DNA from 2 places in the Halobacillus sp. SY10 genome. Region 2 is predicted to be linked to the other one. Evidence: a T-box and tRNA genes for the amino acid it is inferred to sense, from the RefSeq annotation. Region 2 holds a T-box; the other holds one or more tRNA genes.
What was found. The T-box of region 2 lies ahead of pheS (phenylalanine--tRNA ligase subunit alpha). A T-box ahead of a tRNA ligase gene usually reads a tRNA of that ligase, here a tRNA-Phe.
Positions count from the first base shown of each region.

Region 1 (16,715 bases), 1.2 Mb from region 2:
TTGTAAAATCTAGTACAAAAGCTTTGACTTTGAGACTTTCTCTTGTTAAATTTAATTCCGACTTAATTCATCGACTTTGTAGGGAGGGTATATAATGGAGGAAAACAGAGCAGAGATTTCATCTGGTCGTAGGTTTTTATTTCGTATTTTAGATGGCATCGAATGGCTGGGGAATAAGCTTCCATCACCATTGTTGCTGTTTGCTATATTAGCATTTATCGTAGTGATTATTTCTGGAATTTTTGCCGGTGTATCTGTCACAAATCCAACGACAGGGGAAGCCGTAGAGGTGAAAAATCTTTTTAGTCTGAGTGGATTGGATTATCTATTTAACAGCGCGGTCGATAACTTTATTGGGTTTCCGCCGCTTGGAGCCGTTCTTGTGACCATGCTCGGCATTGGTCTTGCTGAACAAACGGGTTTAATTAATGCTTCTTTGAAAGGAATTGTGTTTTCCTTTCCTCAAAAATTGTTGACGGCCGCTTTAGTTTTCGCCGGAGTCATGTCCAGTGTAGCGGTCAACGCCGGTTACGTTGTACTTCCACCACTTGGAGCCGTCCTTTTCTTAGGACTTGGGCGACACCCGCTTGCTGGACTTGCGGCCGCCTTTGCAGGTGTGTCTGGTGGGTTTGGTGCCAATTTAGCTCTCACGTCTACCGATGCCATCCTTCAGGAGTTGACTGCTGAAGCGACACGTACGATTGACCCTGCTTATGCAGAAACGATTACGGTCACAATGAATTACTTCTTCGCAGCCGTGTCTGTCGTTCTGATCACTCTTATTGGTACGCTCGTAACTGAAAAAATCGTAGAACCCAGACTTGGTAAGTATGAAGGTGAGCAGGATGGGGAAATCGATGAGTTGACCACTCTTGAGAAAAAAGGGATGCGTCTTGCTGGGATCGGTTTTCTGATTACGTTTGCTCTCATGGCTTACTTGTCTTTTGGTCCTTTGCGTGGAGACGGGGCCTATATTGAATCTCCGTTTTTCAGTGCATTGGTATTCGTCATTTTCCTATTATTCTTGGTCCCGGGTTTGATTTATGGAATCGTTACAAAAGAGATTTCTAATGATAAGGACCTTACCAAACTGCTTGGAAAAACAATGGCAAGCATGAGCGGTTATATTGCCCTTGCGTTTACGGCGGGACAGTTTATCGCGTATTTCCGTGAAACGAATTTAGGGACTGTCATCGCTTTTCGCGGGGCAGACTTTTTGAATTCTACAGGGTTTGATGGGATTGGACTCATCTTAACGTTTATTGGATTGACGATGGTCGTCAACTTCTTCATTGGAAGTTCTTCAGCTAAATGGACAATTTTGGCCCCTGTGTTCGTTCCGATCATGATGAACCTTGGCTATTCTCCGGAGTTTACGACATTGCTCTATCGTATCGCAGACTCTGTGACGAACATGATTACCCCGTTGCTTCTATACTTCCCGGTCATCATCGCGTTCGCTCAGCGCTATGATAAGAAGCTAGGGATTGGAACACTCATTTCCATGATGATTCCTTATTCCGTTGCGTTCTTACTTGGCTGGTTGCTACTGTTGCTCGTTTGGGTGCTATTAGGAATCCCTGTAGGACCTGGTGCACCAATTCAATATTAATGAAAAAAAGCTCAGCGTCGGTGTGACGTTGAGCTTTTTTCGTTTATCTTTCGGATATCAGGAAGTTTGCACGTTATTCAGTAATTGAACTAAAACATAATTCTCTCGCTCGATCCATGGATTTTTTTTCGTTTGATCCAGTATTTTTCTGTTTTGGGCAAGGGCTTCCTCGACGCTTATCCATACGGGTGTGAAGTCCTGGTCTTCCTCATAGGGATCCAGCTGTTGTCCGCCCTTCTCTCCCCACCACTCACAAAAATAATAACGGGAGGTCATTTCAAATATGGCTTCCGGGTCATACACGTCAAGGTGGCTTTCCACAACCTCACCGGCAAATTGCCTCACCTGGCAGTTCCTAAAGCCTGTTTCTTCCTGGATTTCTCTGATGAGAGCTTCCTCATCTTTTTCTCCATCATTAACGCCCCCACCAGGCAATTTGTAATCCCCGAGGTTCGACTTCACCATCAGAATTCTTTCTTCTTGAAAAAGAATGCCTCTGACTGCGGTTCGCTTGTTTGTTTTGTACCCCTCATTTTTTTCGAGCCCAAACCGCTTCTTAAAAATGAAGTCAGCCAATGGGATGCACCTGGCGTTTGCGGTTGGAGAATGTATGGACTTCTGTATAACCAACGGATTTTGCAAGATCGATCGCTTCTTCATAACGGTACCCGATATGGTCCGGCTTGTGGGCATCCGAGCAGAGAACGATTCCAACACCTTCATCTTTACACATTTGTAAAAGCGTCGGATCTGGATAGAGTTCTCCAACTGGTTTGCGCAAGCCTGCCGTACTGATTTCAATGCATGTATCTGTTTTCGCTAGAGCTTTTGCTGCGCGTTTATATTGTTCTTTCAAAAATTCTTTGTCATCCGGCCGGTAACCGAACACTTTGATGACATCAATATGTCCGACAAAATCAAAAAGTCCTGACTCTGCAAGGGTGACGACACGGTCAAAGTATTGCTGATAGACGTCTTTTAAATCTCGTTTTTCATATTCATCCCGGTAAATCGCAAGATCGATGCCCCATTCATTGATCCAGTGTACTGAACCGATCACGTAATCGAAAGGATGGGAAGAAATGAAGGCTTCCATCTCTTTTTCTTTTCCCGGCATGTAATCCATTTCAATGCCCATCTTGATCGGGAGTTCTGCTTTGGCTGCTTCATCAAACATCTTTTGGTAGGTTTCAAAGTCAAGTGTACGACGGTTTTCCACCCATGGGTTGGAGAGAATGTCGCGTGTTTCCTGAAAAAAATATGCATGTTCAGATATGCCTAATTCTTCGATTCCTTCTTCTTTCGCTTTTGTTATGTAGGTTCGTAGATAGTCGACATCAAGGTTTCCGGTTTCCGCCATATGGACGTGGTAATCGGTGCGCATGTGCGGCCCTCCTCTATCGAATTTTATTCATCATAACAAACATTAGAAAAAATCACCAAGAAGAAGCGGATGGAAGCATTTGATACGAGAAGTATGAGGGGTTGATATGTTAAAATAGGGAGGTTAAGACAAGCGCGATAGAAATAGAGGTGCTTTATCAATCATGAATGACACAAAGAGGTTGACGGAAGGGGCTTTAATGACCGGCCTATATCTGCTATTGTTATTGGTAATCATTTTTGTGCCGGTTATGGGACCACTACTATTAATGATCCTGCCTGTTCCATTTGTTTATTATAGTTATCGTTATGGTGGAAAAGCAGGGGGCCTCATGTTTGTGGCCGCCACCATTTTCACACTATTATTTGCGACCGTATTTACCGTTTTCACCTTGCTGGCCGGAATTGGCGGGATTTTCTTAGGTATCGCTTTGCATCACAAACGTTCATCCTATGAAGCTCTTGCTATTGGCTCTGTTGGGTTTGTCATCGGTCTTCTCGGAATTCTCTTAATCACGCAGCTCTTTCTTGGAGTCAATTTAATGGAAGAACTGAAAAATGGGATGAACCAGGGCTACGGCACTTTCGAGAGAATTTTCTCAGGGCTTCTTGATGGAGAAGAGGTAGAGACGGATTTGGCTGAGATCGGGCAATTGATTGATTTTATCCCGGATATTGTCCCAAGTATATTGGCGATGAGTGGTGTCATGATGGCTTTCGTCAGCCAATGGACGACCTATAAACTGATCAATCGCATCGAAAATCAGTCCATGGGATTCACGGATTTTAAGAACTTCAAGCTGCCTACATCAATATTATGGTATTACTTTGTTGCAATGATCTTGAATTATGTCACGATGGATGGCAATAATCTGATTTATTTAGCTGCCGTGAATGTATTTATTCTGACGGGAGCACTGATCGTCCTGCAGGGATTCTCTTTCGTCTTTTTCTATGCATGGAAGAAAAAGTGGTCAAAAGCTATACCGATTCTTGTGGTTGTATTTTCCATACTTCTTCCACAAATCATCATGTACCTTGTGAGAATAATCGGTATAATTGATATAGGATTTCCGATGAGGGAACGTGTGGAAGAAAAGAAAGAATGATCGCTCTCAAGAAGATGGTAGGAGCTGAATGCAATGCCGAATTTTTTTAAAAAACCAACAATGAGCGGACACTTGTGGATCATTTATTTGATCTCCCTCCTTCTGCTTGGCTTCATCTGGTACTATCAATGGATGCTGGGACTAATGATGACGCTCTTTTTAGCTGCGTCCATTTTTTACAGTGTCCGTACTGAACAGAACATGATCAATGAGACAGAAGAATATATATCGACCTTATCCTACAGGGTGAAAAAAGTGGGCGAAGAAGCCTTACTGGAAATGCCCATCGGAATCGTTCTCTATAGTGAAAACTATATGATCGAGTGGGCGAATCCTTATATGAACAAGTTCACAGAAGAGGATACGATTGTTGGCGAATCGTTAAAACGACTTTCCGATCACTTGATTCCATGTGTGAAAGATGAGGAAGATGAAGTTTGGATCACGATTGCCGGTTATAAATTCCAGACGATCATCAAAAGGGATGAACGTCTGCTTTACTTGTTCGACCGGACACAGCAGACGGAAATCCACAACCGTTATGAAAATGAACAGACGGTTCTTTCCATTATTTTCCTTGATAACTATGAAGAAATTACTCAGGGGATGGATGACACCGCCAAAAGCCATATCAACTCGCAAGTGACTTCGATTTTAAACAAGTGGGCGGGAGACTATGGCATTTACTTGAAGCGGACTTCTCAAGAGCGCTTCATGGCGGTCATGAACCAGAAAATTCTTTATACTTTGGAAAAAGCGAAGTTTGAAATCCTTGATGATGTACGTGAATTGATTACAGATCAGAACGTTCCACTGACGTTAAGTTTCGGAATCGGTGTCGGTCCGGTCAGTCTTCCGGAGCTTGGCGAACTAGCTCAATCGAGTCTTGATCTTGCCCTTGGCCGAGGCGGAGACCAGGTCGCCATCAAAGATGATTCAGGAAAAGTCCGTTTCTATGGCGGAAAGACAAATCCGATGGAAAAACGGACACGGGTACGCGCCCGCGTCATCTCCCATGCCATGAAAGAACTTGTTCAGGCAAGTGAGAAGGTCTTGATCATGGGACACAAATCCCCGGATATGGACTCTGTCGGCGCGTCGATCGGTATCTTGAAAATTGCCCAGGCAAACGACAAGAAAGCTGCCATCGTCCTTGATCCGGATGATATCGACACCGGCGTTCAACGGATGGTCGAGGAAATCGAGAAAGACGAAGACCTCTGGCATTACTTCATCCCACCTGAGGATGCTTTAGAAATGGTGACAAATGAGACGTTACTTGTTGTTGTGGATACGCACAAGCCTTCCATGGTCATTGAGGAGAAGCTGCTTTCCAAAACGGAGCATGTCGTCGTGATTGATCACCATAGACGTGCAGAAGAATTCATAGCCGACCCGACACTTGTTTATATGGAACCATACGCATCATCGACGGCAGAACTAGTCACTGAGCTGCTTGAATACCAGCCGAAAAAACTGAAACTGTCGATGCTCGAATCGACTGCCCTGCTCGCAGGGATTATTGTCGACACAAAAAGCTTCACGCTCCGTACAGGGTCACGGACATTCGATGCTGCCTCATACTTGAGGTCCAAGGGAGCGGATACCGTACAAGTCCAGAAGTTCATGAAAGAAGATCTCGATGTCTATATCCGCAGAAGTAAGCTGATTGAACGGGCCTCTGTTTACAGAGATGGAATTGCGATTTCCACCGGGGACCGTGGAGAAACTTACGGACCTGTTATCATTGCACAGGCCGCGGATACGCTACTGACCATGAGCGGCATTGTTTCCTCGTTCGTTATTTCTGAGCGAAGTGATGGACGGATCGGCATCAGTGCCCGTTCTCTCGGGGATATCAATGTTCAGGTCATCATGGAGAGGATGAACGGTGGCGGGCATTTGACGAACGCAGCCACACAACTTGAAGATACAACGATTGAAGATGCAAAAGCATTGTTGCAAGATATTATTGATGAATATTTTGAAGGGGGAGACACAGAATGAAAGTAATTTTCAAAGCGGATGTCAAAGGAAAAGGCAAAAAAGGCGAAATCAAAGAAGTAAACGATGGATACGCGCGCAACTACCTTCTAAAAAACAATTTGGCGGTAGAAGCGACGAAGGGGAACGTTCAGGCGCAAAAAGCTAAAGATGCCAAAGCCGAACAGCAAGCACAGGAAGAAGTCGAGGAAGCGAAACGTTTGAAAGAAACGCTTGCGGATCTCGAAGTGAAGCTTGTGGCGAAATCCGGAGATAACGGCCGCTTATTTGGTTCCATTACAAGTAAGCAGATCGCCGAGCAACTGAAGAAATCCCATAATATTAAAATCGATAAACGTAAAATCGAGCTTGATGATCCGATCCGGGCATTGGGCTACACGAACGTCCCTGTGAAACTTCACCCAGAAGTAACAGGTACGATCAAAGTCCATGTCGAGGAAAAGTAAGTCTTGAACGATCAAGCGCCCAATCCATTCTACTGGAGCTATTGGGCGCTTCTGTTTTGTATTTCTGGCTCACATCCCTCTTTTTCATAATGAAAAGGAAGGATGTATAAAATAACCGTACAACGTGCGGTTGTTTGTGACGGACGGGCCATCCGTGCTTTAGATTCAGAGGAGGAACAACAGTGAGTGAAATGTGGAACGATCGTACCCCGCCCCATAATATAGAAGCTGAACAGGCGGTACTCGGTGCGGTCTTTTTAGAACCTGAAGCAATGTCGACAGCTGCTGAGTATCTTCTTCCTGAAGATTTCTATCGGGCGAGCCACCAGCGAATTTTCGAAGTGATGCTTTCGCTCTCAGATAAAGGAGAGCCGATCGATCTCGTCACCGTAACGGCAGCTCTTTCCAACAACCAGGTGCTCGAGGAAGTTGGAGGGGTTTCTTATTTGACGGATATCGCAAACTCCGTACCGACTGCTGCGAATATCCAGTATTACACAAGCATTGTGAGTGAAAAATCGACCCTTAGAAGTTTGATCCGTACGGCTACGAATATCGTAACGACCGGCTATTCAGAAGAAGAGGACTTAGAGGATGTATTAAACGCCGCAGAAAAAGACATTCTCGAGGTTTCCCAAAGGAAAAATTCCAGTGCTTTCAAAAGTATCAAAGACGTACTGATTGACGTTTATGACAACATTGAACAGCTGCACCACAATGACGGAAGTACGACTGGAATTCCGACAGGGTATCGCGATCTTGATCATATCACCTCTGGCTTCCAACGGAATGATTTGATTATCATCGCCGCCCGTCCGTCTATGGGTAAGACCGCGTTTGCTTTGAACATTGCGCAGAACGTAGCGGTCCATACCGATGAGAATGTCGCGATTTTCAGTTTGGAGATGGGGGCCGACCAGCTCGTCTCCCGTATGATTTGTGCGGAAGGAAACATCGATGCTCAGCGTCTCCGTACAGGGCAGATGGAAACAGAGGATTGGAACAAGCTGACGATGGCGATGGGAAGTCTATCCAACGCCGGTATTTATATTGATGATACACCAGGTATCCGCGTCAGCGAAATCCGTTCCAAGTGCCGTCGTCTCAAACAGGAACACGGACTTGGTATGATTCTGATCGACTATTTGCAGTTGATCCAGGGAAGCGCCAACTCAAAAGAAAACCGTCAGCAGGAAGTATCAGAAATTTCCCGTTCTTTAAAAGGATTGGCTCGTGAGCTTAATGTTCCATTGATCGCTCTGTCTCAGCTCTCCCGTGGAGTCGAATCAAGGCAGGACAAGCGACCGATGATGTCTGACTTGCGTGAATCCGGTTCGATTGAGCAGGATGCCGATATCGTAGGATTCCTTTATCGTGATGATTACTACGACCAGGAATCCGAAAACCAGAACATCATTGAAATCATCCTGGCCAAGCAACGTAATGGTCCGGTGGGAACAGTCTCCCTTGCCTTTGTGAAAGAATACAACAAGTTCGTCGATTTGGATCATCGGTATTCCGATGCTGATGTACCACCGGCATAAGAAGGAAGACGCCCGAGACTTAAAGCCTCGGGCGTCTTTTTTATGATTAGCTTCAAAGAAGCCATCTATATCATCATCCCCATCACGCCTCCCGAAAAGTCACGCTGGGGGAATGGATGATCCTAAAGGGTCAGGAAGTGGTCGATCGCATGAGCGACACCGTCTTCGTCATTCGTTTTCGTAAGGTAGCAGCAGGCCTCTTTCACTTCATCTTTGGCATTCCCCATGGCGGCGCTGTACCCTGCTATGTTCATCATAGATAAATCATTGAAGCTGTCTCCAATGACCGCCGTTCTTTCTATAGATCGGTTCAGTTGGTTAGTCAACTGCCGGACGGCATTTCCTTTAGAAGCAAGCCTGTGTTCCAGTTCAAAGTTATGATTGGCAGAACTTACAAGAGTCAAGTCAGGGTGGTCTTCGAATCTCTCCCATCCTTTTTGGAGTTTTTCTTCTTCAAAGGAGAAGGCGAGAATGTTGTACACGTTCCTATGCTTATCGACGATTTCTTTATAGGAGTCTACATGCAAAAATCCGGACTGACTAAACTGTTTTTCAGCTGCCTTTTCCAGCCTGGTCAGATCGGTTTTCGGGTTTGCACTCTGAATCCGGTCGAGCTCAATGTTCATAAGCTCCCTGCCATTTTGCGGGGTTAAAATTGCTTCATCATCAATCGCTTCATAGTAGAATCCTTCTTTTTCAAGCCACCCCAAAATTTCAGAGACATCATCTTTTTCCATCGGTGTGGATGAAAAAAGCTTACCGTCCGGACGATGGATCGTCGCCCCATTGGCGGCGATCACCCATGTGTGAAGGTCCAGGCCGGAGAACAGGTTACGGACATCGAATGCTGCCCTTCCTGTTGCTATGACCACCTCAACGCCCTTCGACTGGGCACGCTGAATAGCCTGAATATTATTCTTGCTGATTTCATTCGTGGAATTTAACAGTGTTCCGTCTAAATCAATGGCAATCATGTCCATAAATCAGATCCCTCCTCTTCCGTAACAATCAAGTCTACATGATGATCTTGTAATTTTTGTTGAAATTCTTCATCAGGAAGTTGGTCTGTAATGATGACATCCACGTCTTCAAGTTCTGCGAAAGTAAAGAACTCGGTCACACCAAATTTCGTATGGTCCGCAAGAACAACGACTTGTTCTGCCTGTTTGATCATGTTTCGTTTGACCATCCCGTCTTCTTCGTGGGCAATCGAGAGCCCCGAAGCAGATATTCCCACCACTCCGATAAACGCTTGATCCACATGATAGCTTTTTAATCGTTCGATAACGGAAGCTCCGTAAAGAAATTGGTGCTCCTTTTGGAGAAAACCACCAAGCAATTGGATGGACACGCTTTCAACATTCGATAAAATTTCCGCTTGGTGAATCGAATTGGTAATCACTGTGATGTCCATAGGCCTGATTTGATTCGCACATGCCTGAACCGTCGTAGATGTATCTAAAATAATCTTTTCTCCTGGACGGATAAAAGAAGCCGCTTTACTACCGATCTGTTGTTTTTCGAAGGAAACGGTTTTTAAACGGTGAGAATAATTTTGAATGGTCGTATGTGCCCTCGGCAGGATTGCTCCCCCGCGTGTACGTACGATCGCTTTCCGTTCTTCCAACTTTACTAAATCCCGTCTTGCTGTGTCTCTTGATATATCAAACATCTCACACATTTGATCAATGGAAATCCGGCGATTTTCTTTTAAAAATTGCAAGATTCCAATTAGACGTTCTTCCTGATACATCGAATCCTCCTTCCGCTTTTGCTCTTATAAGTGATTATAAGTAATTACTTAATGGAAATCAATCAAAAATAAGTTATTTTAAGTTTATTTGTAAATGTTAGTTAATCTGCTGCTTTTATGATAAAAATAAATTATTCAATATAATGGAAGGTTGTTGTAGGCTTATTTTCGAGACATTTCCTGAGGGGGATCGAGGGCGGAGAGTTGCACGGTCTCTGTTCCAATTCCTCAAAAACTCTCAAAAAATCATCAGAATGGAGTCCTTGAGGTCCAGAAGTTATAATCGAACAATAATATTGTAATTATAATTTAATGTTCGGTTTTAGCGTTGACTTACAAGGTCTGAATTGGTAAACTGACGATGGATAACATATTTAACAAATTTTTGGCGGAGGTGCCTTATGTCTTCTGTAGTTGTAGTCGGAACCCAGTGGGGGGACGAAGGAAAAGGCAAGATAACTGATTTTCTATCACAAAATGCCGAAGTTGTCGCTCGTTATCAGGGCGGAAATAATGCTGGTCATACAATAAAATTTGATGGAGTAACATATAAGCTTCACTTGATTCCTTCAGGGATCTTTTTTGAAGATAAAACGTGCGTGCTTGGAAATGGAATGGTGATTGATCCGAAAGCGCTGCTTGAAGAATTGAAATACTTACATGACAAAGGGGTCTCTACAGACAACCTGCGGATCAGCAACCGTGCTCATGTGATTCTTCCATATCACTTGAAATTAGATGCACTTCAAGAAGAAGAGAAGGGTGCGAATAAGATCGGAACGACCAAAAAGGGAATCGGCCCTGCCTACATGGACAAAGCGGCTCGTACAGGTATCCGTATCGCTGATTTACTTGATAAAGAAAGCTTCCGTGAAAAGCTCGAGCAGAACCTTGCTGAGAAGAACCGTCTTTTTGAAAAAGTATATGAAACAAAAACGTTTGCGGTGGAAGATATTCTGGATGAATACTATAAATATGGTCAACAGATCGCATCCTATGTATGCGATACATCTGTCGTATTGAATGATGGATTGGATGAAGGTCGTCGCGTTCTTTTTGAAGGTGCTCAGGGAGTTATGCTCGACATCGACCAGGGGACGTATCCTTTCGTTACCTCTTCTAACCCAATCGCGGGGGGAGTAACCATAGGTTCTGGTGTGGGACCATCAAAAATCAAACACGTTGTCGGTGTTTCGAAAGCTTATACGACGCGTGTCGGAGATGGACCTTTCCCGACAGAGCTTGAAAATGAAGTCGGAGATCAAATCCGTGAAGTGGGTCGAGAATACGGTACTACCACGGGACGCCCAAGACGTGTCGGTTGGTTTGATAGTGTCGTTGTCCGTCATGCCCGTCGTGTAAGTGGAATCACCGACCTTTCCTTGAATTCCATTGATGTACTGACAGGGATTGAAACATTGAAAATATGTACGGCTTACAAGTACAAAGGTGAAATCATGGAAGAGTTCCCGGCAAGTTTGAAAGTTCTTGCCGAATGTGAGCCGGTTTACGAAGAAATGCCAGGCTGGACGGAAGATATCACAGGCGCTGAAACCCTGAGTGACCTTCCGGAGAACGCACGCCATTACATTGAGCGTGTGTCTCAGTTGACAGGAATCCCGTTGTCTATTTTCTCTGTTGGTCCTGACCGTGCACAAACGAACGTTGTCCGCAGCGTATATAGTGAATAATATGGAAGCCTGGCTTACTCAGCCGGGCTTTTTTTTACAAAAGCATGGAAGGATAAGAATCGAAAAAGTGTAAGTCAGGGTAAACTTTACATAGATGAACAAGAGGAGGAGTGTTTCACGTGAAACGCATTTGTGTTTTCGCTGGGTCCAGTGCAGGGAATGATCCAGTTTTCATAGAGAAAACGAAAGCTTTAGGAAAAAGACTGGCCGCAAATAACATTGAGCTGGTTTATGGTGGTGCTAAAAGTGGATTGATGGGTGTGTTAGCCGACCAGGTGCTGGACGGCGGAGGAAAAGTGACAGGCATTATGCCGAGCCATCTTTTTGAAAAAGAAATCGTTCACCCCTACGTAACAGAAATGATCGAGGTAGGGACAATGCATGAAAGAAAAGCGAAGATGAGTGAGCTGGCTGACGGATTCATTGCCCTTCCGGGAGGGTTCGGTACGTTTGAAGAGCTTTTTGAAACGGTCAGTTGGGCTCAAATCGGCCTTCATACAAAACCTCTCGCACTATACAACATCGCGGAATACTACACACCGCTTGTTCAGCTCATCGAACACGCAATAAAAGCAGGATTTGTACCTGAAGATAACCGTGAACTTTTTATAGATGCCGACGATCCTTCTTCTTTATTGAATCAAATGGAGCAGAAAAAATAAAAGACGTGCCTATTCAAGCACGTCTTTTATACTTGGATCGTTTTAAAGAAAATGAGTCCAAAAAAACGATACGTCAATTTAATACTTTCAATCGAGGATTCTTCGGTGATGCTTAATCCGTAGATCGTCGTTGGTGAGGTATCAGGTGACGCAGCCATTGCTTTGGAGGCTAGTGGCGATGTGTCCGGGGCGAGTGGAATGGTTTCATATTCATTGATGGCATACGCATCTTCCACAAGCGCGTAAGTATCGGTAATTATGAATCCTTTTTCAGAATCACTGATCTGCATCTTGATGTTTGTAGGCTGTTGGTTGTTATTGATGGACACATCAGTGATTTGGATGCTACCCAGCAAACTTTTGTTTCCGAGTGCAACAATGACGGTTTGCTTATCTTCTGTTGTACCGATCGAACCATGGGTGAGCGGCGGATTCAATTTTAAGAAACCAATAATTGAGACAAATAAAAGGATAAGAACGAAAACAACGTAGCGGAAAATCTTTTTCAAACAAACCCTCCTTTCTTTTTGATAACAGAATTCAGGGAGAAAATCTATATTTCTAGTAAAATTACTATTGCTTACGTTTATTCTGTATGGTACGATAGTTATCGTTGCGGTGAACAAGCCGTATTGGTCCGGTAGTTCAGTTGGTTAGAATGCCTGCCTGTCACGCAGGAGGTCGCGGGTTCGAGTCCCGTCCGGACCGCCACTTTCATTATATCATTTGAAGTAGTCGAATACACACGTAATGTGATGTGCTCACTAGGTTATATCGTCGAAAGATAATGAAAAAATACCCATGGCTCGGTAGCTCAGTCGGTAGAGAAGCCGTAAACTTCAGCGAATCGCCTCCCATGTAGGCTTTGCGAGGAGCGTATACTTCACCGAAATCACTTGCAACGTGACGAGCATAAACATCTTCGAATAATCTTCGAAACAAGATGTGGAGCGAAAGCAGGATTAGAATTTAATATTTATTATGGCTCGGTAGCTCAGTCGGTAGAGCAACGGACTGAAAATCCGTGTGTCGGCGGTTCGATTCCGTCCCGAGCCACTCCATAAAAAGCTTACGGAAGTATTTCCGTAAGCTTTTTTTGTATGGAAAATCATTCTTATATCTTAATAATCTTATTCAACTATATGGCAGTATTCTTGAAGACTTAGTTTCGAGATGTTTCGGGGTTCGTTGCCTGGTTGAGCGTCAGGGGTGGCTGGGAAGCTACTCGCTTTCCTGTGGGGGAGTGGCAAGCTTCCTCGGACTTCGTCCTGTGGGATCTCGCCTATCTCCTTTCTCCCACGGGAGTCTCGCAGCTTCCCAACCACCCCATCCACTCAACAAAAGTCTCGAAACTGAGTCTTCCACATAGGAAGCTTATATGGAATAGAGGGAATTTACTAAAATGAATAGTTTAATATGAAAAAATGACTATCCTTTCGTAATTTTGGTAAGAATATTATATCTTTTTTACATATTTAAATATCTATTTCTTATAAATATTCCGTGTGATAGATTAATTTAGGAATAGTTTAGACGGTGCATCAGGAGGATCATTATCATGTGGAAGAAATTAGCTGTCACAGCGATTTCCGTCGTAAGTGTCGGTGTAGGAACGGCCTACGCCGAGAGTTCACTGCCGACGGTCTATCACGTTTATATAGATGAACAACATGTGGGGACGGTAGAAAGTCAAGCAGAGGTCAAATCGGAATTACGCGAGCGTATGGAAGAGGCGGAAGAAAATCATGAAGGATTGAACCTTTCCTATATGGAAGAAGTCTCATTCAAGGAGCAGAAAGTTTTGTCTGTGAAAGACGAATCCTCGAATGTTTTGGATTCGCTTCAAAATGAATTGACCCTTGCCGCAGACGTTGTACGCCTTCACATCAATGGGGAGCCTGTCGCTCACCTTCCAAGTGAAGAGAAGGCAGAAAAAGTCCTTGAAACCGTAAAAGAGGAATACGTTGAAGAAGAAGAACTTGAGAATTTAGAAAAAGGTACTCCAGAGCTGCCGGACCTCGGTGAAACGAAGGTGATGGATGTCGGCTTATCGGCTCCTGTCACAATGAAAGAAGATCAGGTCATGCTCTCGCAGGTTCATACAGTCGAAGAAGCCGTGTCCAGGGTGGAAGAAGGACGTCCTTACCCAAGCAGTCATTCGGAAACGACATCATTTATGGGGATGATGGCTAAATCACAGAAGCCGCTTGTGGATGTAGTAATCACCGAGAAAGAACGAAAGGAAGAACAGGTTCCTCATAAAGTACAAATGAAAAAGACGGATGAACTTTTTAAAGGTGAATCCGAAGTGAAGCAAGAAGGGGAAGATGGAAAGAGAGAGCTTTTGATTGAACGAGCGTACCGAAATGGTGAAAAAATAAAAGAAAAGACGGTTGAAAGAGAGGTCGTCAAAGAACCTGTGACGAAGATCGTCCTTCAAGGAACAAAGAAAGTCCCTTCTAAAGGTACAGGTGATTTCACATGGCCGGCTGTGGGCGGAGAAATCACCAGTAAGCAGGGAGAACGATGGGGGCGATACCATAAAGGGATTGACATTGCCGGTGTTTCCGATAAAACGATTAAAGCTGCTGATAACGGCAAAGTGGTCGAAGCTGGCTATCGAAATAGTTTCGGAAATAAAGTGGTGATCGATCATGGGAATGGATACGAGACGACCTATGCTCACCTCTCCTCAATTGATGTCAAAAAAGGGGAGACCGTTAAAAAAGGTGAAAAGCTCGGTGTTATGGGAACGACAGGACGTTCCACAGGGGTACATCTACATTTTGAAATCCATAAAGAAGGTTCACTCGAAAACCCTCTTTCTCACGTGTCCCCCTGACCCTAACCGCTATGATTCAATCATAGCGGTTTTTTCTTTATCAAATCGCCCTAGGAAAGTGAACCATTTATCTCATTCCCCCTAAGCCACGTATCAAAACTGGTGATGGTTGATTGGAGCAAAATTTAGTAAGAGGATTAAGAAATAGGCATGATAAAAGTATAGGTGAAACGGCTGATTTCGAGAGAGGTTTATGGTGAAATAAGACATTTACCATTAAATAAGTTAAAATAAGAGAAAGAAAAGATGACGAGGAAAAGGATGTGACGGAATATGGCACAGAAAATTTTAGTGGTCGATGACGAGAAACCCATTGCGGATATATTGAAATTTAACTTAGAAAAAGAAGGTTATGAAGTCGTATGTGCATATGACGGAGATGAGGCGGTTGCGAAAGCAGATGCAGAAGAGCCGGAATTGATTCTCCTTGATATTATGCTGCCGAACAAAGACGGTAATGAAGTCTGCCGTGAAGTGAGGAAGCGTCATAATATGCCGATCATTATGTTGACGGCAAAAGATGCAGAGATTGATAAAGTACTTGGACTGGAAATGGGTGCAGATGACTATGTGACCAAGCCTTTCAGCAACCGCGAATTGATTGCCCGCGTGAAAGCGAACTTGCGTCGTCAACAGCAGGAGCCTGAAGACAGTGCACAGCAGACGAAGGATATTGAAATCGGCCGTCTGGCGATTCACCCGGATGCTTATACGGTGACTCGTGACGGGAATCATATTGAATTGACTCATCGTGAGTTTGAACTTCTTCACTATCTTGCTCGTCATATCGGACAAGTCATGACTCGTGAACATTTGCTTGAAACCGTTTGGGGCTATGACTATTATGGGGACGTCCGTACCGTCGATGTAACGGTAAGACGTTTGCGGGAAAAAATTGAAGAGAATCCTAGTAACCCAATGTGGATTGTTACCCGTCGTGGGGTTGGGTATTATTTGAGAAACCCAGAACAGGATTAAGCCTTTATGAAAGAAGTAGGTTTCTTTCAGTCTGTTAGGCTGAAGCTGATTCTTGTATACATTTTGTTATTGTTATTGGGCATCCAAGTCATTGGTGTCTATTTTGTCGATCGATTGGAAGAGCAGTTGGAAACCAACTTTACGAATTCCATTGAAGGACAGCTGAATTCTTTAACCTACAGTTTGCAAAATGCGTTCAATACAGAGCGGGGAGAAGATTCGCTGCCTTTGAATAATGATCTACAAAGCCTTATTAATGATTTTAGTGATGATAACACCGATATTGGAAAACTCTGGGTTGTAGACAACAACCAAAAGGTGCTTGCGGCTACGACGACGAGCGACCAGTCTCCCATCGGTAAAAAAGTGACGGACACCGCCATTACGAAGGTGTTCTTGTTTGGGGAGGCCACAGAACCTAAACCTTGGCGGGAAGAAGGGACCAACAACCGGCTGTTCCGTGGTACAAACCCGATTACGGATGAGTCCGGAGAAGAGATTGTCGGGGCTCTTTATTATGAAGTTTATATGAACGATATTTATGAACAACTTGGGGAAATCATCAGTATTTTCGCCAAAGGGACGGTCTTAGCTATTACGGTTACGGCTTTGCTCGGGATTTTGGTGGCGAGGACCATCACGAAACCTCTGACAGAAATGAAACGACAGGCACAAGTTATGGCGACAGGGG
Region 1 is NZ_CP174345.1:4,255,508-4,272,222, reverse strand. Features, by position in the region: gene ACJA3J_RS21350 (AbgT family transporter) at 95-1,612, shown strand; gene ACJA3J_RS21345 (NUDIX domain-containing protein) at 1,670-2,188, opposite strand; gene ACJA3J_RS21340 (histidinol-phosphatase HisJ family protein) at 2,181-2,996, opposite strand; gene ACJA3J_RS21335 (YybS family protein) at 3,160-4,104, shown strand; gene ACJA3J_RS21330 (DHH family phosphoesterase) at 4,138-6,111, shown strand; gene rplI (50S ribosomal protein L9) at 6,108-6,554, shown strand; gene dnaB (replicative DNA helicase) at 6,737-8,098, shown strand; gene ACJA3J_RS21315 (Cof-type HAD-IIB family hydrolase) at 8,221-9,078, opposite strand; gene ACJA3J_RS21310 (DeoR/GlpR family DNA-binding transcription regulator) at 9,069-9,851, opposite strand; gene ACJA3J_RS21305 (adenylosuccinate synthase) at 10,253-11,542, shown strand; gene ACJA3J_RS21300 (TIGR00730 family Rossman fold protein) at 11,662-12,204, shown strand; gene ACJA3J_RS21295 (hypothetical protein) at 12,231-12,713, opposite strand; tRNA gene ACJA3J_RS21290 (tRNA-Asp) at 12,839-12,915, shown strand; tRNA gene ACJA3J_RS21285 (tRNA-Phe) at 13,188-13,260, shown strand; gene ACJA3J_RS21280 (peptidoglycan DD-metalloendopeptidase family protein) at 13,763-15,046, shown strand; gene yycF (response regulator YycF) at 15,320-16,024, shown strand; gene walK (cell wall metabolism sensor histidine kinase WalK) at 16,031-16,715, shown strand, end outside.
Region 1: it encodes a tRNA-Phe, which carries the amino acid that the T-box ahead of pheS (phenylalanine--tRNA ligase subunit alpha) is inferred to sense. The anticodon was not compared.

Region 2 (16,715 bases):
TCGAAGTTTTCATCGTTCCTTGTCACATTTATACCAGCCGATTGTAGGGAGGTTGGCGGTCTCGCTTTATCATGTCCTTATATCGGAATCGGATATGGTTGAAGGGGATCAGGTGCAGTCTCACCATACATTGATGTCTTACCTTTCTGCCCCTTTGGACAAAATTTATGAGGCAAGGGGGAAACTGGAGGCTATCGGACTATTACGGACGTTCCGCTCAATTGATGAAGATCAACAGGCGGTATATCTTTACTCTGTGCGCCCTCCTTTTTCTCCTGAAGAGTTCTTTCTTGATGATATGCTCTCTTTGTTGCTGCATTATGAGTTGGGTAAGGAAAAGTATGGGCGCTTACAAAGCCGTTTGTTGAACGCCAGACAAACGCTTGATGGTTTTACTGAAGTTACCGCGACTTTTGATGAAGTCTTCCATAACAAAATGATTGAAACTGTCCAAAGAGAAACTGAAACCATTGCAAAGCAGCAGAAACATCAACCAGAATCCAGAGGGCCGGTAGCATCCATGGATCGAGTGGACTTCCACTGGCTGAACCATGCATTAAAAAAGCGAATGTATCCATCAGAACAAATATTAAATGGGCGCAACAAGAAGTTGATTGTTCAATTGGCGACGTTGTATGATCTTTCAAACACTGAGCTGGAAAAAGCGGTCACCTGGGCCATTGATGAAAATCATTACTTAGTGGAAGAAGAGTTGAAGGCAGCTTGTCATGATTTTATGAAGGAACAAAAGAATGACAGACAGAGAGATTCAGCTCTAGATCGCAGAGAGAAAATGAAAGTGGAAAACACGTCAACAAATGGGACAAAAGAGGATCAGTTCATTCAAATGCTTGAGGAAATCTCTCCTAGGGAATTGCTTGAAGATGTATCCAATGGTAACCGTGCGTCTGAACAAGATTTGAAAATGATTCGTGACGTGATGACAGAACAAGGAATTGAACCAGGAGTCATGAATGTACTCGTCCATTACGTCCTATTAAAAACCGATATGAAATTGTCGAAGCCTTACCTTGAGAAAATCGCAAGTCACTGGGCGAGAAAAAATGTAACGACCGTGAGACAAGCGATGAACCTAGCCAAGGCCGAGCATCAGAAATACCAGCAATGGGGAAAACAGAAGTCTCAAAAGCGTAAAAACCAAAAAGAAGAAGTCATCCCAGCCTGGTTCAAACAACAAGAGGCTCCTCAGCATGAGAAACATGAAAAGCAAGAAGCAGCACAAGTCAATACTGATGATATAGCGGCAAGGATAAAAAGATTGACGAACAAAGGTAATTAAAAGGGGGGATAACAATGGAACCAATTCAACAATCATTAAAAAAATGGATGCGTAACAACGAGCAGTTTCAAAAAAGAATGAATCATATGAAAGCAGAAGTTATGGAATCCTCGGAAGTTAAAAAGTTGATGCAGGAGCATGAAGAGTTAACGGAAGAAGCGATAGAGAAACAGTTGATTAAACTCTATGAATACCGTACTCAGTCAAAAAACTGTGAGAAATGCCCAACACGTGAAGAGTGTATCAATATCCTTCCCGGTTACGTTCCAAGAGTAGAAATGGAAGGTTCTGATGTGAAGTTGATTTATGATAAATGTCGCCGTCAACGGAAACATGAACAGCAGGAAGAGCAAAAATCTTTAGTGAGAAGTCTCCATATGCCACGTGAAATCCTTGAGGCTTCATTAGAACGAATGGATCTTCAAGACCCGGATCGAGGAGCTGCGGTGGAACGAACTGTCCAATATATTGAAGGTCTTAATGATGAACTGCCAAGTAAGGGATTGTACTTTCATGGCCCGTTTGGTGTGGGGAAAACTTATTTCCTTGGAGCTATCGCAAATGAACTAAGCTCAAAAAATATCCCTTCTATGGTCATCTATATGCCGGAATTTGTAAGAGAAATTAAAGCATCAATCAAAGACGATTCCATGAATGAAAAGATTGAAGCATTCAAAGAAATTCCTGTACTCATGCTTGATGATATAGGTGCAGAATCTCAATCTGCGTGGTTTAGAGATGAGGTACTCGGAAGTATTCTCCACTACCGAATGATGGAAAGACTTCCGGTTTTCTTCACTTCTAACTACAATTTGAACGAGTTGGAGAAAGTGTTGATGACGAGTAACCGCGGAGATGTAGAACAAGTAAAAGCAAAAAGAATTACAGAGCGGATCCGCCAACTGAGTGAAGGGGTCCACGTGAATGGGCGGAATAGACGAGGATAAAGATTACAAAACGGAAGACAATAGCATGATTCCCTCTCTTGTCACATAAATATAACAGGGAACAGCCAACTTTATGTCATAGGTGCGTCATCTTTTAATGGCTGATTTTCAGGGCTGGCCCCTGAGGTCTTCCATTGAACATAGAAGTTGAGTGAAGTCGGGACGAGGGGGAATTTTGGTGTTTTGCATTCATTTTTCTAATCGTACGGAAGCGATCCTATTCTATAATGCGATTGTCTCGGAACAAAAACTTTGGATTTTCAAGGAACACAAAGACGGGTTTGATGTGAAGTTGATGAATGCTTCATTGAGTGGAGCGGCTTATGTTGAGGCGATTCGGGCCTTTTTACAAGTAATCCGGAAAAGGAAAATGCTCGGATGGATGGAAGGCGTTTTGAAACATCGGTACTATTATGAGGACGCACAAGAAGTTCAACGAATGCTTGAAATTGGACAAGACTTCGAAGATAAACCACCCGCGGGACTCCAACTTCCACCGATTTACCACTATTTACGCGCTTTTATTCAGGATTATTTGATCGCTAGAAGTTATGTGGAATTTGATGAACTCAGTGCTGCTTGTTTGCAATCCGTCCATGAATCGCTTATTGAATATACAGGGAAAATCATTGATGAATATAAACAAGAAGAGTCCTATCAACTGTTGGTGGATTCATGGCGTCACCGTGTCCATCATAAAGACACAGGCGTTCAGTTGCTTCATCTGCTTGATGATGGTCGTTTAACCTACTACCATGATGAAGGAAACCCGATTAGTGAATCGGAAACAAGGTTGTACATGAAGCAATATCCGGATGATTGTATTGCTCATCTGCCGATTGAATGGCCGGTTACACCAGCTCTTGCTCATGCACCTGATGAGTTGATCATCTATTCGGATGAAACGGACCATTCAAACTTAGAGTTATTGATGAATATATTTGAAGAAAAAGCTTCATGGAGGCCTAAATCACAATTTCCTTTTAAAATGGGTTGATTTCCTTTTCCTAAATGGATATAATAACGTACATATCTAAACAACGGCTTGGAAAAGGACACGAACATAAAGTGACGCAAGACCAGAGAGAGGAGCCATCGGCTGGAAGCTCCTTGTTGACGGCTTTAATGTTTACCACCTTGGAGCTCTGTCTGTGAACATGTGATTAGTAATAGACAGCGTCTGATCCGCGTTAAGGAGAATGAAGCCGCATCGTCTTACTTTGCGGGAATTTGGGTGGAACCACGAGTGATAACGCTCGTCCCTTAGCTTATATGCTGAGGGACGGGCGTTTTTTATATTTATTTTAGATAAAGGAGTGTTAAACATGTCGAATGCGATTCAAATCAAATTTCCAGACGGTAACATTAAGGAGTTTGAGAGAGGTACGACAGGTGAAGAAATCGCACAATCGATCTCCCCTGGCTTGAAAAAACAAGCCCTGGCGATCAAATTAGACGGCGAACCTTATGATTTAAGAAGACCGATTGAACAAGATGGTGCGATTGAAATCTTGACATATAAAAACCCAGAAGGTCTGGAAGTGGTCCGCCACTCTTCCGCTCACTTGATGGCGCAGGCGATTAAACGTCTATATGGCAATGTGAAGCTTGGTGTTGGTCCAGTGATCGAAAACGGATTTTATTATGATATCGACATGGAAGAGTCCCTTACACCAGAGGACCTTCCGAAGATCGAAAAAGAAATGCAGCGCATCGTCGATGAGAATTTAGAAATCGAACGCATCGAACTTTCACGTGAAGAAGCGATTGAAAAGTATAAAGAGATCGGTGACGATTTGAAACTTGAGCTGATCGAAGCAATCCCTGCAGGGGAACAAGTGACAATTTATCAGCAGGGAGAATTTTTCGATCTTTGCCGCGGGGTTCATGTTCCGCAAACAAGTAAAATCAAAGTCTTCAAGCTGTTAAGCATTTCTGGTGCATACTGGCGTGGAGACAGCGATAATCAAATGCTGCAGCGTATTTATGGTACAGCTTTTGAAAAGAAAGCCCATCTTGATGAGTACCTGAAAATGCTTGAAGAAGCAAAAGAAAGAGATCATCGTAAGTTAGGAAAAGAACTCGATATTTTTACAGTCAATCAAAAGGTTGGTCAAGGGCTGCCGATGTGGCTTCCGAAAGGAGCTACAATTCGTCGTACAATTGAACGATACATTGTAGATACAGAGGAACGTCTTGGGTATGATCACGTTTACACACCTGTTCTTGGAAGTGTAGATTTGTATAAAACAAGTGGACACTGGGATCATTATCAGGATGACATGTTCCCAACAATGGAAATGGATAATGAAGATCTCGTCCTTCGTCCAATGAACTGTCCACACCATATGATGATTTACAAAAATCAATTGCACAGCTACCGTAATCTTCCCGTACGTATTGCCGAGCTCGGCATGATGCACCGCTACGAAATGTCCGGCGCACTTGCAGGATTGCAGCGTGTACGTGCGATGACATTGAATGACGCCCATATCTTCGCTCGTCCAGATCAATTGAAGGATGAATTCAAACGTGTGGTTCGTCTTGTGCAGGAAGTGTATCGTGACTTTGGGATCAATGATTACTACTTCCGTCTTTCTTATAGAGATCCTGAGGACAAAGAGAAGTATGTCGACAATGATGCGATGTGGGATAAAGCTCAGGCGATGTTGAAAGAAACAATGGAAGATATGGAGCTTGAGTATGTAGAAGCAGAAGGGGAAGCGGCCTTCTACGGTCCAAAACTCGATGTTCAAGTGAAGACAGCTCTTGGAAAAGATGAAACATTATCTACTGTTCAGCTCGACTTCCACCTGCCGGAGCGTTTCGATCTGACATACGTTGGAGAAGATGGAGAAGATCACCGTCCGGTTGTTATTCACCGTGGAGTGGTATCAACAATGGAACGCTTTGTTGCTTTTCTTATTGAAGAGTATAAAGGCGTATTCCCAACTTGGCTGGCTCCTGTCCAGGCGAAAATCATCCCTGTATCCGCAGATGTGCACCTTGATTATGCGAAGAAACTTGAAGATGAGTTGCGTGAAGCAGGCGTGCGTGTTGAAGTCGATGAGCGTAATGAAAAGATCGGTTACAAGATCCGTGAAGCTCAAATGCAAAAAATTCCGTTCCAGCTTGTGGTTGGTGACAAAGAAATTCAAGACAATGCTGTCAACGTCCGTCGTTACGGAGAACAAGATTCCGCAACAAAACCACTGGATACATTCAAACAGGAAATCCGCAACGAAATCGACCAAAAACTACTACGCAAGTAAAAGAACAAAACCCGAAAGCCTCCTAAAAGGCTTTCGGGTTTTGCTTTTTCCATATTTATTTCGCTATTATGGGAAGGTGCCGTCCACTATCCTGGTGTTATAAGCGTAAAGCACTCTATAACAAGCTTTTCGCATGCTAAATAGCGTCCTTAGGAGTTCATTCCCTTCCAAATTACCATGTGCATAAAAGCAGCTTAATCCGGAAGTGGTTTCGAGATACCATAAAGGCAAAGGGGCGGAGGGGAATGGGGAGACTCCTGCGGGAAAAAAGTGCAGGGTGAGACCCCGCAGAGCGAAGCTCGAGGAGGCTCACCGCGCCCCCGCGGAAAGCGAGCCATTGCCCGCAGCCCCCATGCGCTCACCAAAAGTCTCGAAACTTAGTCTTTCACAAACAAGAGCTATAGTGGAAGAAGGTGGATGGTGAGTCCTGGCTAAAAAAGCCTTGATTTTTGCGGGTGCATGCCTTATCCTAGTTTAAGTAGTCATGTCGGCGGAGTTTAGTTGTTGACATGCATCATAAGGCATGCTATTATAATTTAGGTAACTGAATGAACGGATCTAGAGACAAGTAGGAGCACCCGCTTCTCACCTGATCGACGCACAGCGCAGTTGGCAGGTCACTTATTCCTTTGATTATTAGGAGTCGTGTGGGTGCAGTATGTGTACCGACACTTTTTTTATTTGCATCAGGAAATCTTGTCGATGACAGATCTCATATAAGTTTTCTAAAATTTGTTGGAGGTGGCTCGATATTAGCAAGGATAACATGAACGTTAATGAGAAAATCCGTGCCCGTGAAGTTCGTCTGATCGACGTAAATGGTGAGCAACTTGGAGTTAAACCACGTAATGAAGCTTTAGATATCGCAGCGAATGCGAATCTTGATCTTGTTATGGTAGCGCCAAATGCGAAGCCTCCGGTTTGCCGAGTGATGGACTACGGAAAGTATCGTTTCGAGCAGCAGAAGAAAGAAAAAGAAGCTCGTAAGAAACAAACCGTCATCAAAGTCAAGGAAGTTCGTCTCAGCCCTGGGATTGAAGACCATGACTTCAACACGAAACTGCGTAACGCGCGTAAGTTCTTGGAGAAAGGTGACAAAGTGAAGGCATCTGTCCGTTTCCGCGGTCGTGCAATCACTCACAAAGAACTTGGACAAAAAGTACTTGAACGCATGGCGGATGAGTGCAAAGACATTGCCCAAGTTGAGACCAAGCCTAAAATGGAAGGTCGTAGTATGTTCTTAATGCTTGCTCCTCTTAACGAGAAGTAAGGAATTGTATCAAGTTAAAGGAGGAAATTCACATGCCAAAAATGAAAACCCATAAAGGTTCTCAAAAACGCTTCAAAAAGACTGGAACAGGTAAGGTGAAACGTTCTCACGCTTACACTAGCCACTTGTTCGCGAACAAATCTACAAAACAAAAGCGTAAGTTGCGTAAAGATGCACTAGTTTCTGCTGGAGACTACCGCCGCATCAAGCACATGCTTCCAAACGACTAATATACATTGATTTAAATAGGAGGGATTACCATGCCACGAGTAAAAGGTGGAACAGTGACACGCCAACGTCGTAACCGTGTCCTTAAACTAGCAAAAGGTTATTATGGTTCAAAACATGCACTATTCAAAACTGCAAAACAACAAGTAATGAAATCCGGTCAGTATGCTTACCGTGACCGTCGTCAGAAAAAGCGCGACTTCCGTAAGCTATGGATCGCTCGTATCAACGCTGCAGCGCGTTTGAACGACATCTCTTACAGCCGTCTAATGCACGGTTTGAAGCTTGCAGGTGTTGAAGTTAACCGTAAGATGCTAGCTGATCTTGCTGTAAACGATGAGCAAGGTTTCGCAAGCCTAGCAGAGCAAGCTAAATCTGCTCTTAAGTAATAAAATGACAATGATAAAGAACCATTTCCGATCGGTAGGAAATGGTTCTTTTTTATATTCAGAAACCTATGGATTTACATAATAAGTGATCCAGCATTTTGGAAGACTCAGTTTCGGGACGTTTGTGGAGCAAATGGTATTTAGGAGGAAGGAGTATTATTATGGATGTTGTTATTCTTGTTGGAATGTATGGAATCGTCATTAACCTAATCCTTTTCATTATGATGGGGATAGATAAACGTCGGTCTAAAAGAGGATCTTGGCGGATTGAAGAAAAGAAACTCTGGGGAATAGCTTTAGCCGGGGGGGCTCTTGGAGGGTGGATTGGCATGAGTGTATTTAGGCATAAAACGAAACATACTTCGTTCAAACTTGGTTTTTCTCTCATTACCCTTTTATATATCGCAGGAATGGCCTACCTGTTGAATCGGTTCTATCTCTAACCGCTCTGTCATATTATGTAGACAGGGAGGGGGATGAGATGGGCGAAACAACAAGTACCATTTTTGCATGGTTAGAACATCAAGAAGCCTGGGCACCGCTCTTATTCATTGCTATTCATTTATTACGACCATTTTTGTTTTTACCTGTTATGCTCGTTTGTATTACGGGTGGCGTTTTATTTGGGCCTATTGCTGGAAGTGCGTATTCGGTGGTGGGTACAATGCTCTCGAGTTTATTGTTTTATCGCACCATCAGGCTCGTTCCTTCTGGCTTAAAGAAATTGAGGTCGTTAAAAGGAAAATGGTTGAAGAAAAACTCTCATTTGACGGTAAAACAAGTCGCAATACTAAGACTTGTACCTTTTATTCATTTTCATTTACTTTCCTATTGTTTATTGGAAATTAGCGCAGACTTTAAAGAATATGCGAAGTCATCATTATTTGCAAACTTACCCTTAGCCGTCGTTTATACATCTGTCGGACAATGGATTTCCTTATTTTCCGTCCCGATGATGTTCCTTTTTTCGGGAGCTTTAATTGGCGTGTGCTTTTTGATACGAAAAAAATACGAAGTGTTTCTCTGGAGAGATTTCTTCCAGACGAGTCCATAAACGAAAGCCTCACTCAAAGGAGTGGGGCTTTTTTTCATCGTGATTTTTTAATGGCTGAATGATCAAACGGTTCATCGGGTATTTCCACTCGATGGAAGCATAAGGGTAGCGAATCAAGATTTCTTTTTCCATAAAGTAAAGATCCTCCCTGTCTAGACCTTGTAACCTTTCAGGGTTGTGTACACTCACACTGATGTTGATCACCTCAAACGAATCCTCAGTGGTCCCTAAGTACTTCTCTCCTTCAAAAACATGTCCTTTTAGAGTCATTAAAAAGTTTTCTTTCGTATTCTCCTTGTTATCATGAAAGTAAAATTGTTTCTTGTCTCTGGCAAGCTCTAATTTTCTCCTTGGATTGACGATGAATTTATAGGCGGTATAAATAATGAAGGCTATGGCAATCAGTAAGAGTAACCGGAATAATAGGATGATCATTTCTTTCATCTCCCTGTAAACTGTTCTTTTGCTTCCATACGTATGAACGTATCCTTTTGTTTCAAAAAATGATACATTTAATGAGAAAATTTTTAAATAGTTAGATGCTGATTATTAAAGTATATGGCAGGATTCTTGAAGTCTCAGTTTCGAGATGGTTATTGAGTGGATGGGGCTGCTGGGAATGAGTCGCTTTACCATGTAAGTGTCTTGAAACTACTTCTGGAAACGCTGTTTGTACCCTCAAGTGAAATGGATAATATAAAACTCTCTCTCGTAGTCATGCCGAGCTAGAAAGCTTGATGTAGGGCTCTTTATGCTTATTTCTGAGTGGCCCGATATTGGTATAGGAGTCGTTTCTCTCCTGCATGGAATGGGGGATGGGGAAGCTCAGCGCTCCCCCAACTGAGTCTTCCACAATCGGGAGCTTTTATAAAATCATCACGGAGAGCTGGTTAAATGTAATATGAAGGAGTGGTAGAGTATGAATTGGGAAAGTTTGTATGATATGCAGAGGGAATTAGATCATTATATAGAGCAGCAGCACGGGATTGAAAAAGGACAGAAGGTTGAGGAAAAAGTACTTGCGCTTCTTGTTGAATTAGGAGAGTTAGCTAATGAAACGCGATGCTTTAAGTTTTGGAGTACAAAAGGACCCAGTGAGAAGTCTGTAATATTGGAAGAGTATGTGGATGGGGTCCATTTTCTGCTTTCTTTAGGCTTGGACCTTGATTATCGTTATACGGCCACACCTTTGGTCGAAGTAGATTCCCAAACATCGGCCTTTCTTACTGTTTATCGCTCGATAGAGAGGTTAAGGGAGAGGAAAGACGAACAATCTTATAAGAAAGCATTTTATGATTATTTAGTTCTTGGTCTTACACTAGGTATTACTGAGAAAGAATTGATTGATGCATACGAAAGAAAAAATGCCATCAACTTTGAGCGTCAAGATGAAGGGTATTGATCATGCAGGAAACTGAATTTTTTGTGAAATCGCTTCAAAAGGTTTATAATATCCATTGGATAGGAAAAGGAGGAATTGTTACATATGGCTAAAAAAGACGAAACATTACAAATGTTAAAAGATTTGACGGATGCTAAAGGCGTTCCTGGTAATGAGCGGGAAGCTCGTGATGTGATGAAGCAGTACATCGCTCCATACGCAGATGAAGTGTTTACAGATAACTTAGGCAGCTTGATCGCGAAAAAGGTAGGGAATAAAAAAGGCCCGAGTGTTATGGTAGCTGGTCACCTTGATGAGGTAGGATTCATGGTTACTCGCATTGATGATAACGGGTATATTTATTTCCAAACCGTCGGTGGCTGGTGGAGCCAGGTGATGCTTGCACAGCGTGTGACCATCATGACACGTAATGGAGATTTGACAGGAGTAATTGGATCCAAACCACCACATATCCTGCCTCCGGAGCAACGTAAAAAAGCCGTGGATATTAAAGATATGTTTATTGATATTGGTGCTTCAAGCAAAGAAGAAGCGATGGAATTCGGTGTGAAACCCGGAGATTCGGTCGTTCCATATTTCGAATTCACACAAATGAAAAATGAGAAGATGCTTCTTGCGAAAGCTTGGGACAACCGTATTGGATGTGCGATTGCTATTGAAGTACTGAAGCAGTTGAAAGGTGAAAAACACCCGAATATCGTTTATGGTGTTGGAACCGTCCAGGAAGAAGTAGGTCTGCGTGGGGCTCGTACGTCTTCCAATGTGATTAACCCGGATATCGCTTTTGGTGTGGACGTTGGAATCGCTGGAGATACACCTGGTGTGTCAGACAAAGATGCCTCAAGCAAGATGGGTGAAGGTCCTCAAATCATCCTCTATGATGCGTCCATGATTTCACATAAAGGCCTTCGTGATTTTGTAACAGACACGGCAGATGCTAATGAGATTCCATATCAATTTGATTCTCTTGCCGGTGGTGGCACAGACTCTGGTGCGATCCACCTAAGTCATGATGGTGTTCCTGCATTGTCCATTACGATTGCAACGCGCTACATTCACTCTCACGCAGCGATGCTTCACCGTGATGACTTTGAAAATGCGGTACGTTTGATTGTTGAAGTCATCAAAGGACTTGATGCAGACAAAGTGCAGGAAATAACCTTTAATTAACTCTCAATGACATAAAAAGCCAACCCTTTTCAGGTTGGCTTTTTTTCACTGATTTTGTTTCAATCCCTGCTCTAATGTATCCAGTATTTCTTGTCTTTCCTGCTCATCAGATTCTTTCCATAGCATTTCAAAAAAGACACCAAGACCAGGAAGCATTTTTTCTTCTCCTTTTTGCAAGGCATCATCGATGGTCGCTTCCAATTGTTCAGCGTTATGTCCACTAACGTTAGAAAGAATCGCGGCTCTTAAATTCAGGTTCATCGTTCATTCAACCTCCTTTTCTCCATAACTTCGCGAATATTCTTCTTTAGTTTGACCAACCGTGGTCTTGCTATGTATGATGAATGAGAAATAAACACGCAAATGAGGGACTACTATGTTGACTTCCTTACAAAATACAAAAGTGAAGGAATGGAAAAAGCTACATAAACGTAAATATAGAAATCAAACAGGAACCTTTATTGTAGAAGGCTTTCATCTCGTAGAAGAGGTGATGAAAAGTGATTGGGAGATTGTTGAAATGATTGTTCGTGAAGGAACAGATTTTTCGATCCCCGAAGATATTCCTACGGTAATGGTCAATGATTCTGTGTTTTTGACTATTGCAGAAACGGAAACACCTCAAGGTATTGCAGCAATCGTCAAACAGAAGGAACCATCCTTAAATCAAGCCACATTAACATTAATGCTTGACTCCGTTCAGGATCCTGGGAATGTGGGTACACTGATTCGGACAGCTGATGCAGCAGGGTTCGACCAGGTGATTTTAGGTTCAGGTACAGTGGATGCCTACAATGATAAAGTCATCCGAGCTACGCAAGGGTCCATCTTCCACATCCCCGTCATCACAGGGGAGTTAGAAGACTTTGTAAAACCCATGAAAGAAGAAGGAGTCCAGATTTGGGCTTCTGCTCTGAAGGATGCTGTCCCTTTTCAACAACTGCAAGCTCCTTCTAAAGCTGCACTCATTGTAGGGAATGAAGGGCAGGGGATTCAGGAGTCTGTTTTGAACCAAGCAGATCAACGTGTCTATATCCCGATTTATGGACAGGCAGAGTCGCTGAATGTAGGAATCGCAGGTGCTGTCCTTATGTATCATTTAAAGGGATAAGGTTGCATCCATAGGCTTCTTTGACTATAATATATTCAGTTGATAAAAATTAAACAATGAAAAGCTTAGAAAGAGCAAAGTAGATGAATGTAAATCGTTATAGGGAGGAAGCACCTTGGACTGGAAGTGCTTCTAACGTGGCATGTATCGAAATTTCACTCTGGAGCTGGCCATAGGCCCGGATTTAATCCGTTATTTTCATCAAAGTGGGCACATGTAAATGTGTCAACAAGGGTGGTACCGCGAAACGACCATAAAAGTCTCGTCCCTTTTCAGGGATGGGGCTTTTTTTATTTTCCAGCCGTTTTTCAACCTTAAAAAGTTTTGAAACGTGAAAGGGAAATGAGTCGAAACGATTTTAAAGGAGGAAAAAAGCATGAAGGAACGTTTAGAAGAGCTGCAACAGGAAGCCTTGAAGAAAGTTGATCAGGCGGATTCTGTTCAAGGCTTGAAGGATGTAAGAGTCGAGTACTTAGGAAAAAAGGGCCCGATTACGGAAGTTCTGAGAGGAATGGGCAAATTGTCCAAAGAAGAGCGTCCGGTTATTGGGCAATTGGCGAATGATGTTCGGGAACATATTGCTCAGGCGATTGAAACAAAACAAACGGCTCTTGAGGATGCAGCATTAGAAAAGCAATTGGAAGAAGAGAGCATTGATGTCACTCTTCCTGCCCGTCCTGTAAAGGTTGGAGGTCCTCACTTATTGACGAGTATCGTGGAAGAAATTGAAGACCTCTTCATCGGTATGGGCTTTGAAATCAAAGAAGGACCTGAAGTGGAGACGGATTATTACAACTTTGAAGCACTGAATCTGCCGAAAGGCCACCCGGCAAGGGATATGCAGGATTCTTTCTACGTAACGGAAGAACTCTTAATGCGTACCCATACTTCCCCTGTTCAAGCACGGACAATGGGAGCTAAAGATGGCAGTGAACCCGTTAAAATGATTTGCCCTGGTAAGGTCTATCGTCGTGACACAGATGATGCGACTCACTCTCACCAGTTCACGCAAATTGAGGGACTATTAGTCGATAAAAACGTGCGAATGAGCGATTTGAAAGGCGTATTGAATGCATTCGCGAAGCAGATGTTCGGAGCGGACCGTGAAATACGTCTTCGTCCAAGCTTTTTCCCATTCACCGAACCATCCGTAGAAATGGATATTTCCTGTAAAGTATGTGGAGGGAAAGGCTGCTCAGTATGTAAAGGAACCGGCTGGATCGAAATTCTTGGAGGCGGAATGGTTCACCCGAATGTCCTTGAGATGGCAGGGTATGATCCGAAAGAATATTCAGGATTCGCATTCGGTATGGGACCTGAGCGGATCGCGATGTTGAAATATGGAGTGGATGATATCCGTCACTTCTACACCAATGATATTCGATTCTTAGAACAATACCACAAGGCTTAAAGGAGGAATGAAACCATGCTTGTATCATTGAATTGGTTGCAAGAATATATTGATGTCAGTCGTTACTCGCCAGAAGAACTGGCAGAAATCATTACGAAGACCGGAATTGAAGTGGAAAGTGTTGAACCTGTAGCAGAAGAGGTCACAGGCGTTGTCGTCGGGTATGTACGATCTTGTGAACAGCATCCGAACGCCGATAAATTGAACCTTTGCCAAGTGGACGTCGGAGAAGAAACGCTTCAGATCGTTTGTGGCGCACCGAACGTCGCTGAAGGTCAAAAAGTTCCTGTAGCTACACCGGGAGCGGTTCTTCCTGGCAACTTCAAAATTAAAAAGACGAAACTGCGCGGAGAAGAATCGAACGGGATGATCTGTTCTCTTCAAGAGCTAGGCGTCGATGAAAAAGATGTCCCGAAAGAATTCGCTGATGGAATTTTTGTTTTTCCAGAAGATGTAGAAGTCGGAGCGAATGCTGTTTCCTTGTTAAATCTTGATGATTTGATCATCGAGCTTGGATTGACACCCAACCGTTCGGACGCTCTAAGCATGGCCGGCGTAGCCTATGAAGTAGCAGCAGCCATCGATGGCACGTATGAATTGGCTGAGGAAAACGTCAAAACTTGTGGTGAGAAAACAGCAGACCATGTCTCTGTAGTCGTGGAAGACTCAGAAGCGAACCCTTATTATGGAGCCTTCATTATTAAGGACATCCAAGTCGGACCATCTCCACTGTGGATGCGTAACCGTTTGACTGCGGCAGGCATCCGTCCAATCAACAATGTCGTGGACATTACAAACTACGTACTTATGGAGTATGGGCAGCCGCTTCACGCCTTCGATTACGACCGTTTTGGTTCGCATACTATTGTTACACGTCGTGCAAAAGATGGAGAGAAGATGACGACGCTTGATGACCAGGAGCGCACACTGAAGAGCGATCACCTCGTCATTACGAATGGGGAAAAAGCTCATGCCATCGCTGGTGTCATGGGTGGGGCTGAGTCTGAAGTTCAAGATGATACGACGACGATCATCTTAGAAGCCGCATTTTTCGATCCATCTGTGGTACGTGAAGCTTCAAAAGATCATGGGCTCCGCAGTGAATCAAGTACACGATTTGAAAAAGGTGTCGATCCGAACCGCGTAGAACGTGCCGGCCTGAGAGCTTGCGAACTTCTTGCAAAATATGCAGGAGGAACGGTATTGGATGGTGTCGTGTCCCATGACGAATTGGACCGCTCTGAAAAGCAAGTCACTGTTAACACGAGCACAATCAATGATCGACTTGGAACCGATATTTCCAATGAGGATATCGCCGACATTTTCCGTCGTCTTCAGTTCAATTATGATCAAAACGGGGATGAGTTCCATGTGTCTGTTCCGACAAGACGTGGAGACATTACCATCTTTGAAGATATGCTGGAAGAAGTGGCACGCATTTATGGCTACGATAACCTTCCGTATACACTTCCACAAGGGGCGTCTCAAGCAGGTGGTTTGACGCTTGAGCAATTGCTGAAACGTAAAGTGAAAGCATACTTTGAAGGTGCGGGACTTCATGAGACAATTACTTATTCCCTTACTCATGAGGATAAAGTACAAATGCTTGTCAGCCCTGAAGTGAAAGAAAAATCCGTTAGCCCTGTCGCTCTTGCTATGCCTATGAGTGAAGACCATGGCACGCTCCGCTTGAGCATGGTTCCTGAGTTATTAGAATCCTTATCCTATAACGTGGCACGGAAACAGGAAAACCTGGCTTTCTATGAAGTCGGTACCGTGTTTATTAGTGAAGAGGAAAAAGTAACGAAACAGCCGGAAGAAATGCTGCGTGCATCAGGCGCATTGACAGGGGAATGGCTCTCACATCCATGGCAGCAAGAGAAAAAATCGGTCGACTTTTTCGTTGCTAAAGGGATTTTGGAAGGATTAAGTGAACAGCTGGATCTTCCTTTCAGCTATGAAAAAACGAAGTTGGATCATATGCATCCAGGACGTACGGCAACCGTGTCCGTTAATGGAAAAGTCATCGGCTTCGTTGGGCAGGTCCATCCGAAACTTCAAAAACAGCTCGGACTGAAAGAAACGTATGTCTTTGATGTGAATTTGGAAGTTCTCATTGAGGAATATAAGAAAGAAGAAAAATTCCAGACGATTCCTCGTCACCCATCTGTTTCTCGTGACATTGCGCTTGTCGTAGATGAAAATGTGACCGCAGGATCGATTGAGGCAACGATTGCAGAGGCAGGAAGTCCATTAGTGAAGGATGTTCAAGTATTCGATCTTTATCAAGGTGAACATCTAGATGAAGGGAAGAAGTCTCTCGCTTTCCGTCTGCTTTACTTAGATCCACTTCGCACCTTGAAGGATCAAGAAGTAGAAGAGACGCACAATGCTATCCTGGAAGCGGTGAAAAGTCAGCACCAGGCTGAACTTCGTGGATAAACCATATGATAAACAAAAAGCTCAGAGTTTCCTTAACTCTGAGCTTTTTGTATAAGCAACATCGGATTATTTAACGAATTTTTTTGCTTTTTCAGTGGTGGCAAAGTGAACTTTAGCTAATTCCTCCAGCTTTTCTTCCCCGTAGGCTTCAATGATAGCTGCAGCGGCACGATCCACTTTTCCGGAGGCTCCTTTTGGTATCGGAAGACCTGTATCGAATTCCATCTCGTTCATCGCTTTTACAAAAGCAGACCTTGCAATGATGGAAGCTGTTGCGACAGCAATCGAATAACTTTCCGCTTTTGTCATAAAGTAAACGTGTTCTTGAAGTTGCTGATTCTCACTTCTCAAGTGCTTTTTGTACACATGTGGTTCTGAGAATTGGTCAATTAATATTCCATCCGGTTTTTCAGGTGCAATCTTCTCTAAAAGACGGTTCAAGGCTTGATGGTGGAGGATCGTTTTCATTTTCCCCTGGCTCCATCCTTTTCTCTGCCATTGGTTGTATTTTTTATTCGGCAGTCTCAGTAGACTGTAAGGGATTTTCATAGCTACAATATCTTTAGCCAGGTTGGTAATTTGAGCATCCGAAAGGTTTTTTGAATCTTTCACACCGATCGCTTTCAACTGTGGAATTTGTTCTTTCGTTACAAAAGCGGCTGCTACAGTGATGGGTCCGAAATAGTCTCCTGTCCCCGCTTCATCGGATCCTATATGGG
Region 2 is NZ_CP174345.1:3,026,553-3,043,267, reverse strand. Features, by position in the region: gene ACJA3J_RS15665 (replication initiation and membrane attachment family protein) at 1-1,300, shown strand, start outside; gene dnaI (primosomal protein DnaI) at 1,315-2,247, shown strand; gene ytxC (sporulation protein YtxC) at 2,426-3,244, shown strand; gene thrS (threonine--tRNA ligase) at 3,573-5,519, shown strand; ribosomal protein L20 leader region at 6,080-6,203, shown strand; gene infC (translation initiation factor IF-3) at 6,286-6,789, shown strand; gene rpmI (50S ribosomal protein L35) at 6,822-7,019, shown strand; gene rplT (50S ribosomal protein L20) at 7,050-7,406, shown strand; gene ACJA3J_RS15630 (DUF1294 domain-containing protein) at 7,568-7,849, shown strand; gene ACJA3J_RS15625 (TVP38/TMEM64 family protein) at 7,888-8,460, shown strand; gene ACJA3J_RS15620 (sigma-w pathway protein ysdB) at 8,470-8,895, opposite strand; gene ACJA3J_RS15615 (dUTP diphosphatase) at 9,380-9,862, shown strand; gene ACJA3J_RS15610 (M42 family metallopeptidase) at 9,947-11,032, shown strand; gene sspI (small acid-soluble spore protein SspI) at 11,078-11,293, opposite strand; gene ACJA3J_RS15600 (TrmH family RNA methyltransferase) at 11,409-12,143, shown strand; T-box leader at 12,201-12,416, shown strand; gene pheS (phenylalanine--tRNA ligase subunit alpha) at 12,520-13,554, shown strand; gene pheT (phenylalanine--tRNA ligase subunit beta) at 13,570-15,996, shown strand; gene rnhC (ribonuclease HIII) at 16,063-16,715, opposite strand, start outside.